Regions from separate parts of the Paenibacillus sp. plas6 genome, predicted to be linked through region 1. Evidence: riboswitches for the same ligand, from Rfam matches in the RefSeq annotation. Region 1 holds a riboswitch; the other holds the start of a gene.
The links. Region 1 has a riboswitch for thiamine pyrophosphate ahead of AC2TDL_RS17975 (ABC transporter substrate-binding protein). Riboswitches for the same ligand answer to the same signal wherever they lie in the genome.
Positions count from the first base shown of each region.

Region 2: it holds a riboswitch for thiamine pyrophosphate, as region 1 does, so the genes downstream of both, thiM (hydroxyethylthiazole kinase) here and AC2TDL_RS17975 (ABC transporter substrate-binding protein) in region 1, are expected to answer to the same signal.

Region 1 covers NZ_CM170151.1:4,066,801-4,071,230, forward strand. The annotation lists gene AC2TDL_RS17965 (LysR family transcriptional regulator) at 224-1,099, opposite strand; gene AC2TDL_RS17970 (glycosyltransferase) at 1,282-2,340, opposite strand; TPP riboswitch at 2,524-2,635, shown strand; gene AC2TDL_RS17975 (ABC transporter substrate-binding protein) at 2,886-3,935, shown strand; gene AC2TDL_RS17980 (thiamine-binding protein) at 3,999-4,298, shown strand; gene AC2TDL_RS17985 (ABC transporter permease) at 4,288-4,430, shown strand, end outside.
Region 2 covers NZ_CM170151.1:3,433,250-3,437,679, reverse strand. The annotation lists gene thiD (bifunctional hydroxymethylpyrimidine kinase/phosphomethylpyrimidine kinase) at 1-782, opposite strand, end outside; gene thiE (thiamine phosphate synthase) at 824-1,480, opposite strand; gene thiM (hydroxyethylthiazole kinase) at 1,467-2,288, opposite strand; TPP riboswitch at 2,466-2,589, opposite strand; TPP riboswitch at 2,632-2,750, opposite strand; gene ylbJ (sporulation integral membrane protein YlbJ) at 3,126-4,205, shown strand; gene AC2TDL_RS15210 (NAD kinase) at 4,288-4,430, shown strand, end outside.

The sequences.
Region 1 (4,430 bases):
AGTGATGCGCAGGAATAAAAGCACAGCGTCTAGTGAAGGAATAGATAGCCCTGAAAGCGAAGCGGGCAATTTAACCTTGATACTTGAAATTGCGATTGAATGAATCTGATTTTAACTGCGCCTGCAAGGGCTATCTCATTCCGAAGCGATGATTTAACTTATGATAATGCAGCGATATTGAAAAACTTGTACTTGCGTTTTCCAACAGCTGCTTTCTAAGCCACTATACAAACTTGCTCTTAAAAATTTCCGTAATCAAACTGCTGCTGTAGCTTGTAACAATGCACAACTCTTGTTTAGGCAGCGGCAACTCCGTTTTTAGTTCCACAAGCTCGCCGCGCGCGATCTCCTGCTGTACCATTGATTTGGTAGCAAAAGCTATTCCGTATCCTCGTTTTGCAAACTCCACCATCATATCAATGCTGTTTAATTCTATATCTGCATTAATCGTGTAGCCTTGGGCAGCAAACCACACTTCAAGCATATTGCGCGTTAAGCTGCCTGCAGATAACAAAATTAAAGGAAGATTTGTCAGCTGTTGAATCGAGAGCGGTTGCTCATCGCCATAATGTTTTAACTTGCCGCCTGCGACAAAGCAATTTTCAATAGTTTTTAACGGAGTAATGACAACCTCAGAGTCACGAATTGGCTGATAAACAAATCCTACATCAAGTTTGCCTTCCTTAATTTGCTCGACGATTACATTTGTTTGTGACTGCAATAGCTGAATACGTATATCGGGGTATTCAATATGAAATTTGTCCAGTACTGGTAAGATCACATCTTTTATAATTGCACCGTTTGAACCTATGCGAATATAGCCCATCTTAAATTGCTTTAGCATTTGGATAGAGTTCTCTGCTGCTGCAAACTGATGAAAAGCTTTCTCAACATAATCAGCAAGCATTTGACCTTCTTGAGTCAATTTTACACCTTTAGATAATCGAGTTATTAAAGTAACTCCAAGGTTCTGCTCAAGCTGTTTAATCGCATAACTGACAGATGGCTGGGTAATATGTAATTGCTGGGCAGCCTTCGTTAAATTTTTAGTCTTCGATACACTTAAAAAGATACGATACCATTCTGTATTAATATTCATTTGACATTAAACCCTTCTATGACAAAAATAACTATACATTATTTTACTTATTTCATTATTATAGTAATGCTTTCTCGAAAAAACAATGAAAAAGGGTTTATTGATGAGGGATTTGGACCAGGCTTTATGTAATGACTGGCGTTAACTCTAATTTTGCTTGGCTAACGCCAGTCTAAGTTAAATTAATCTTTTAGTAACCCTTTATTTTTATAGTAATTATCGTTATAGACAATACTTGGATGTTTAGGATTTAACTCCTTTGCTTTCTTATGATGCTCGACTGCTTTTTCGTAATCTTTTATTCGGTCATAGCAAACAGTTAGCTGTAAATGAGGTAGCCAGGTTGCTGTAGCAGGGTTATGAAAGCTCATATCAGAATTGTATTGTGAAGTAAATAGTGCTTGGTTGTACCAATAAATCGCTTCATTATATCGTCTTAAATCTGCAAAGATTCCTCCCATTTCACAACAGAAATCTGGACGTGGTGGGGTATATTCTAGTGTACGGAGTAGGCTGCGTAATGCCATATCGTAATTGCCTAGTTTGATATAGCAAAATTTTTTGCGTGAGCAAGCATTAATATTGTCTTCGATCCAGCCTCGTTTGCCATCAAGAAATTTATCATACCACTCAATCGCTTCCTCGTAGCGCCCGTGTTCACGTAACTCATTGGCAAAATAATACTGATCACGCGGCGAAAAAGATTCTCCCTGCTCCAAGCGCGCTAAGTAGATATTGATGTTACGATCAGTTGAATGTCGAATTTTTCGATGGGTAACGGCAACATCGGAATGATACGTTTTTCCATAGACAGCTAAATATTCATGTACTGGACCAATCCATTGAAAATTATTACTTCGCTTTACAAGACGATTACGGCGGTAGCTATAGGTTGGTTTTCCAGCATCATCAAACGCAAGATGGTACTTCATCGTTACTGTATCATAATCAAATCCAGGTTGTTTTTTTAACTCGATTAATTTCTCTAAATCCTCTGGCATAAGCACATCATCTGCGTCGAGCCATAGAATATAATCACTGGTCGCTTGCTTAAAGCTGTAATTACGTGCAGCAGCAAAATGATTAGTCCATTCATAATCATATACTTTTGCGCCAAGTGCGGCTGCAATTTCCTTAGTAGAATCTGTAGATCCAGTGTCTACAATAATGATTTCATCAACGGCAGGCTTAACACTGTTAATACAGCGCTCAAGTACATCTTCTTCATTTTTTACGATCATGCATAAGCTGATAGATATCAACATCATCACCCTTTATATATCAAATTGAAACGTGCTACGTTAAAATCTCCTTGTATTAGTCTATTAACCGTAAAAGCTAAAAGTGCTGGTCAAAGTCCTAAAAATTTAGGGGGTATTCAACCTTAGTTTTATTTGTTATAATGTGGGAAGCTTGACCAATTGAATAGTCACTTCGGGAGCTAAGAATACTTGGCTGAGAGGAGAACTGTTTTGTTCTCGACCGTGATACCTGAACTGGATAATACCAGCGTAGGAAATGTGCACTTGCTAAATCGGCAGTCATTTTCTATGTCGATTTTTATTTTGCCGTATTAATGAAATTTGGCGAAATTCGGCATAGTAAATATGCACTGTTTTGCATGATTGTGGAGAAAAAGAGGAATTCTATTTTCTGCATAATATCATGTGAAGATTGCTTGTTACAGGCATCCTTCCTGGTGTGAAGGATGCCTTTTTTCGTAGGGATGCTCGGTACTAACTGTTCAATTGGACAGCAATAGAAAAAAAGGAAGTGGAGAAGAGAGATGAAAAACGTAGCTTTGAAATCGTTATTAATCACAGCGCTAATTATGCTTTTAGCGGCTTGTGGCAACGGTGGTGCTAACAACAAAGAGCAAAATGTTAAGCAAGCAGAATCTGCAACTAATGTCAACGAGCAGCAAGGGGGAAATGAAGAACTGCAAAAAGTACGCTTAATGCTGGACTATACGCCAAATACGAATCATACTGGATTATATGTTGCACGTGATCTTGGCTATTTTGCTGAGCAAGGGCTAGAGGTAGAATTTATTGCTCCAGCAGATGGTGGTGCAGATGCACATGTTGCATCAGACAATGTTGAGTTTGGAATTAGCTATCAAGAAAACGTCACATTAGCGCGGATTGCTGGTTTACCAGTTGTTTCGCTTGCTGCAATTATTCAACATAATACTTCAGGCTTTGCTTCACCTAAAGCGAAAGGAATTGAAACTCCAAAGCAATTTGAAGGTATGCGCTATGGAGGTTGGGGTTCGCCAATTGAGCAAGCGACTATTGAATCATTAATGATAGCTACTGATGCTGACTTTAGCAAATTAAACATTATAAATATGGGCAACAGTGACTTTTTTTCAGCAATTGAACGTGATATTGACTTTGCATGGATTTTTTATGCATGGACTGGAATAGAAGCTGAGCTACGCGGCGTTGATCTTAATATGATTTATATGAAGGATTATAATGAGAATTTAGATTATTACACACCGATCGTCGTTACGAGCGAAAAGCTAATTGCTGACAATCCTGATTTAGTGAAACGCTTTGTTGCCGCGGTTGCAAAGGGTTATCAGTACAGCATTGACAATCCAGAGGAAGCGGCGGATGTTTTAATTGCAGCAGAGCCAGATTTAAATCCAGAGCTTGTTAAGGCAAGTCAGCAATGGTTAAGTCCACGTTATCAGGATGATGCAAAACGTTGGGGCGAGCAAAAGTTAGAAGTATGGCAAGGTTATGCGAACTGGATGTATAGCAATGGCTTGCTTGAAGGTGAGCTTGAAGCGGAAAAAGCGTTTACTAATGAGTTTTTACCAGAATAATAAGGAATGTTTAAGCTTAAAAGAGGTAATTTAGTTAGAGGATTAGTTAGAGGAGTGATTATGATGGCAAACGCATTGTTAAGTATCCAAATGATTCCTAAGACAAATAACGGTGAAAGTGTAATTCCATATGTTGATCAAGCTATCGCAATTATTAAAGCATCTGGCTTGCCATATCGTGTTGCCCCACTAGAAACAACGATAGAGGGCGATCTAGCTGAGCTATTATCGATCGTTCAGCGCATGCATGAAGCAATGATAGAAGCAGGCTGTCCTGGGGCATTATCGCAAATTAAAATCTCCTATAACCCGCAAGGCGTATCAATGGAAAAGCTATTGGAGAAGTATCCAAATGGACAATAAAAAATCAATTTGGCGGACAATTGTTCCGCCAATTGTTATGATTGCAATTCTTTTTATTTTATGGGAACTTGTCGTTCGAATTGAGCTTGTTGACCGATGGCTCATACCTTCACCAATCGAAGTAATAAAGGA
Region 2 (4,430 bases), 630 kb from region 1:
CCAGTTAAATGAAATGTATGATGTATTGGACCATTTCCTTGTCCAAGATTGAGCATAGCAGCTAAAGCACCGGTAACATAATTTTTCGCCCGCTGCACAGAAGCAGATAGCTCAAAGCCTTTTGCCAAATTGGCAGCAATTGCGCTCGATAGCGTGCAGCCAGTTCCATGCGTATTCGAAGTTTCAATTCGCTTGCCACGGAACCATTGCAACTTCTGATTGGCATAAAGCAGATCATTGGCATCATTGACGCCATGGCCACCCTTTAGCAAAACCGAGCATTTGTAAGCTTCGCTAATCCATTGTGCGGCAACCATCATATCCTCCTCATCCTCAATCCTCATACTAGACAGCACTTCTGCTTCTGGTATATTAGGTGTGATAACAGTCGCTAGCGGCAGCAATTTTTCTTTTAGCATAGCAATTGCATCATCCTGCATTAGCTTAGAGCCAGAAGTAGAAACCATAACTGGATCAAGCACAACGTTTTTTGCTTTATAATAAATTAGGCGCTCAGCAATAACTTCCATTAGCTCCGAATTCGAAACCATCCCTATTTTTACTGCATCAGGAACAATATCTGTAAAAATCATATCTATTTGTTGCAGCAAAAATTGCGGAGATACTTCAACAATAGCGGTTACTCCTGTTGTATTTTGTGCAGTTAAGGCAGTAATTGCACTCATCCCGTAAACTCCGTTCATTGTCATCGTTTTTAGATCGGCTTGAATACCAGCGCCTCCACTGCAATCACTGCCAGCAATTGTTAATGCTGTTCTCATACTCATTCTCCTTGCCTTATAATTTACAAGTAAATGATTCCTTAAGAAACGGTATTATGTCTATTGACAGTCAGCTCAGCCAGCTTGCGAAGTTCGCGACATTCATGCTCAATATCCTCGGCAGCAAAAATAGCACTAACTAAGGCCACTCCATCAACCCCAGAATCTGCTAATTGCAGCATATTGCTTTTGTTAATCCCACCAATCGCAACTACTGGAAGATCTACGGCATGACAAATATCGCGAAGTGTCTGGAGAGTTACAGCTTTTGCATTCTGCTTGGTAGCAGTAGAAAAGACAGCACCTATTCCAAGGCAATCTGCTCCGTTACGAACAGCCTCTAAAGCTTCTTCAACGTTATGCACCGACACACCAATCATCATTCTGTCACCAACTAAAGACCGAACCTGCGAAACGTTCATATCCCCCTGGCCAACATGAATCCCATCTGCATTACACGAAATAGCAATTTCCACATTGTCATTAACAAAGAAAGGAACACCATATTGCTTACAGAGGTCAGCTATTTCTAGCGCTTCTGCCAAAAACGCTTCATAGCCGAGTTCTTTTTCACGAAGTTGCACACAGGTAACCCCACCTTTCAGGGCAGATTCTACTTGCTCATACAGACTTTGCTTACCGACCCAGGCTCGATCTGTAACTGCATAAAGTAACATATGTTTCTTATCGCACTTCATACTTTGCACCTTTCTCCAACTGTGTCGGTGTTAAATTATAAATGGCATCAATGATATAGTTTCTGCAAGATGCATTGCCATCCATAGGGGATAGTCGCAAATGAGCAAGTTCTCCTGCTATGCCCATCGCACAAACCGCCGCTGCAGTTGCTTGTAAAGGATGCTGTGGATTTGCTGCTAAAAACGATGCTATCAAAGCTGAAAGCTGACAACCAGTACCAGTTATCGAGGACATTATAGGATGACCATTGCGAATACAGTATGCTTGGTTTTCATTGGCAACAATATCGATTGCACCAGTTATAGCTACAACCGTTCTATGTTTTTGAGCAAATGCTTTTGCAAAACTAACCGCTTCGTCTAAATTCTCATCCGTTACTTTATCAGCTGCATCAGCATCGACTCCTCTGGTCGTTCCACTGCCATGAGCTAATGTTTTAATTTCTGAAATATTCCCGCGTATACAAGTGAATTGAACTTCCTCAAGCAGCTTAAAGGCTGAATCTGTACGCAATTTTGAGGCACCAACACCAACTGGATCAAAGACAACGGGATGTGCCAATTCATTTGCTTTTTTTCCTGCAGCCAGCATAGCGGCAAAGGTACTTTCGTTTAACGTGCCGAGATTAATATTAAGACTGCCACAAATTGCAGTAATCTCCGCAACTTCTTTCACATCGTCTGCCATAATCGGAGATGCCCCACAAGCGAGCACAATGTTGGCACAATCATTGACGGTCACATAGTTTGTAATATTGTGGACGAGCGGACCAGTCTTACGAACGTTAGTTAGCAAAATTTCAAACATTACATACACTCCTCTATCAATTTGAGATTTGAAGATTACTTGCAATCAGAACATTGCAACATGACCCTCTTTTACAGCAAAACAAGATAGAAAAGCGTCTTACTTTGTTCCAATGACCTTGGATTCTATGCACCTTCAGTAGCAAAAAAAAGGAGACACCTCGGGTGCCTCCTATGAAAAACTCCATCGATGACTTCCTACGGCGGCATTATCCGCATCAGGTTAAGGGTCGAAGGTCTCACCTTCCTCTCAGCCTGTTAAGACAATCTTGTCTTGTCTGCAAGCTCCCCTGCCAAATCTCTATTCAATTAAAAAAGGAGACACCTTGGGAGCGCCTCCTGAAAATAGTTCATCGACGACTTCCTACGGCGGCATTATCCGCATCAGGTCAAAGGGTCGAAGGCTTCACCTTCCTCTCAGCCTGTAAGACGATCATGTCTGCAAGCTCCCCTGCAATAATTTGTATTATACTGGCAATTTTACTATTTTTCAAGAGAAATAAAAAAGCCAGTCTCTGCACCATAGCAGAACTGGCTATCTAAACTTGTAAAATTTACAACTTTATTTATAATCATAATCTTTATTATTTGCTGGGGAGGATACTGCTTCTCTGATCACATATACAAACGCGCATACTAGAATACCTGTCAGAATGGCCATGATCATCACTCCATCATCTCATATATATTTAGTATATCACATTTCGTCATTGTTTAGTGGTCAATTTGTATTACGTTTACATTACAAATATTGATTGTTAGCTAAGCGGCATGCTTGTACCTCCTATTTCATATATATTTATAAGAATTAAAAATTAAGAGAATAGGATGTACCCGTATGTTAAAAATACTGTTCCGACCATTAAGTTTGCTTGGTATATTATCGTCAATAATCATCCTACTTATGCTTCTCTTTCCACAGCAGGCACTAAGCGCTTCGTTACGTGGTTTAGCCATCTGGTGGGAAGTTTTATTTCCTGCACTATTTCCTTTCTTTGTTATATCTGAACTTATGCTTGGCTTCGGTGTAGTGCACTTTTTCGGAAAAATTTTAGATCCGTTAATGCGACCAATCTTTCGTATTCCTGGCATTGGCGGCTTTGTCGTTACGCTAGGATATATTTCTGGTTATCCTGTTGGAGCAAAGTTAACAGCCCAATTATATGAGCAACGCTTACTAAATCGACGTGAAGGTGAGCGCTTAGTAGCCTTTACCACCTCCTCTGACCCGATTTTTTTAATTGGTGCGGTTTCAATTGGCTTCTTTGGACAGGCAAAACTGGCAGTTATCCTAGCTGCTGCTCATTATATTGGGGCATTAATTGTAGGTATTCTTATGCGGTTTCATGATGTAAGCGAAGAAGAGAAGAAGGCATTCAATAAGTTAGCAACTAAAAGCTTTGCTGGTCAATATCAACGCAGCCTGCTACATCAAGCTCTGCACGCGATGCATGAGGCAAGACTGCTGGATGGCCGATCGCTGGCTGTCATTATTCATCAAGCAATCAATTCTGCGTTACGTCTAATGATTGTTGTTGGCGGATTAGTCGTGTTCTTTTCTGTCGTTCTTCAGTTATTGTCTGATGCTAAACTTTTAGCAACGATGATTGTTGCATTAGAGCATTTGTTTCAATTGCTGGGAATTTCTCCGCTCATAGCAGAAGGCATTATTCCAGGCGTATTTGAAGTTACGCTTGGTGCGCAACAAGCCAGTTTAACTGCACTTCCTTTGCAGCATCAAGCAGCGCTCGCTGTTGCAGTGCTTTCTTGGGGCGGACTTTCAGTGCATGCGCAAATTGCCAGTATATTAAGTCACACCTCGATACGATATACTCCTTTTCTATTTGCTCGGCTTCTGCACTGCATTGTTTCGGTCATTTTATTGTATCTCCTTTGGAATTGGCTAGGACCCAGCTAAAGAAGTTATTACACCTTGAACATTGCTTTCATTTCAGCTATGCTTTTATATGTACAAGGAACATGTAAAGGAGCTTATTACATTGAAATATGCTGTTATCGATCGCGGAGACTCTTTATCCAAGGAATTAGCGCAATCCTTCATCAAACTCGCAAGTGAAAAAGGTCTTCAGCAGGATCAGCAAAAGCCGAATATTGTCCTGTCCATTGGCGGAGACGGAACGTT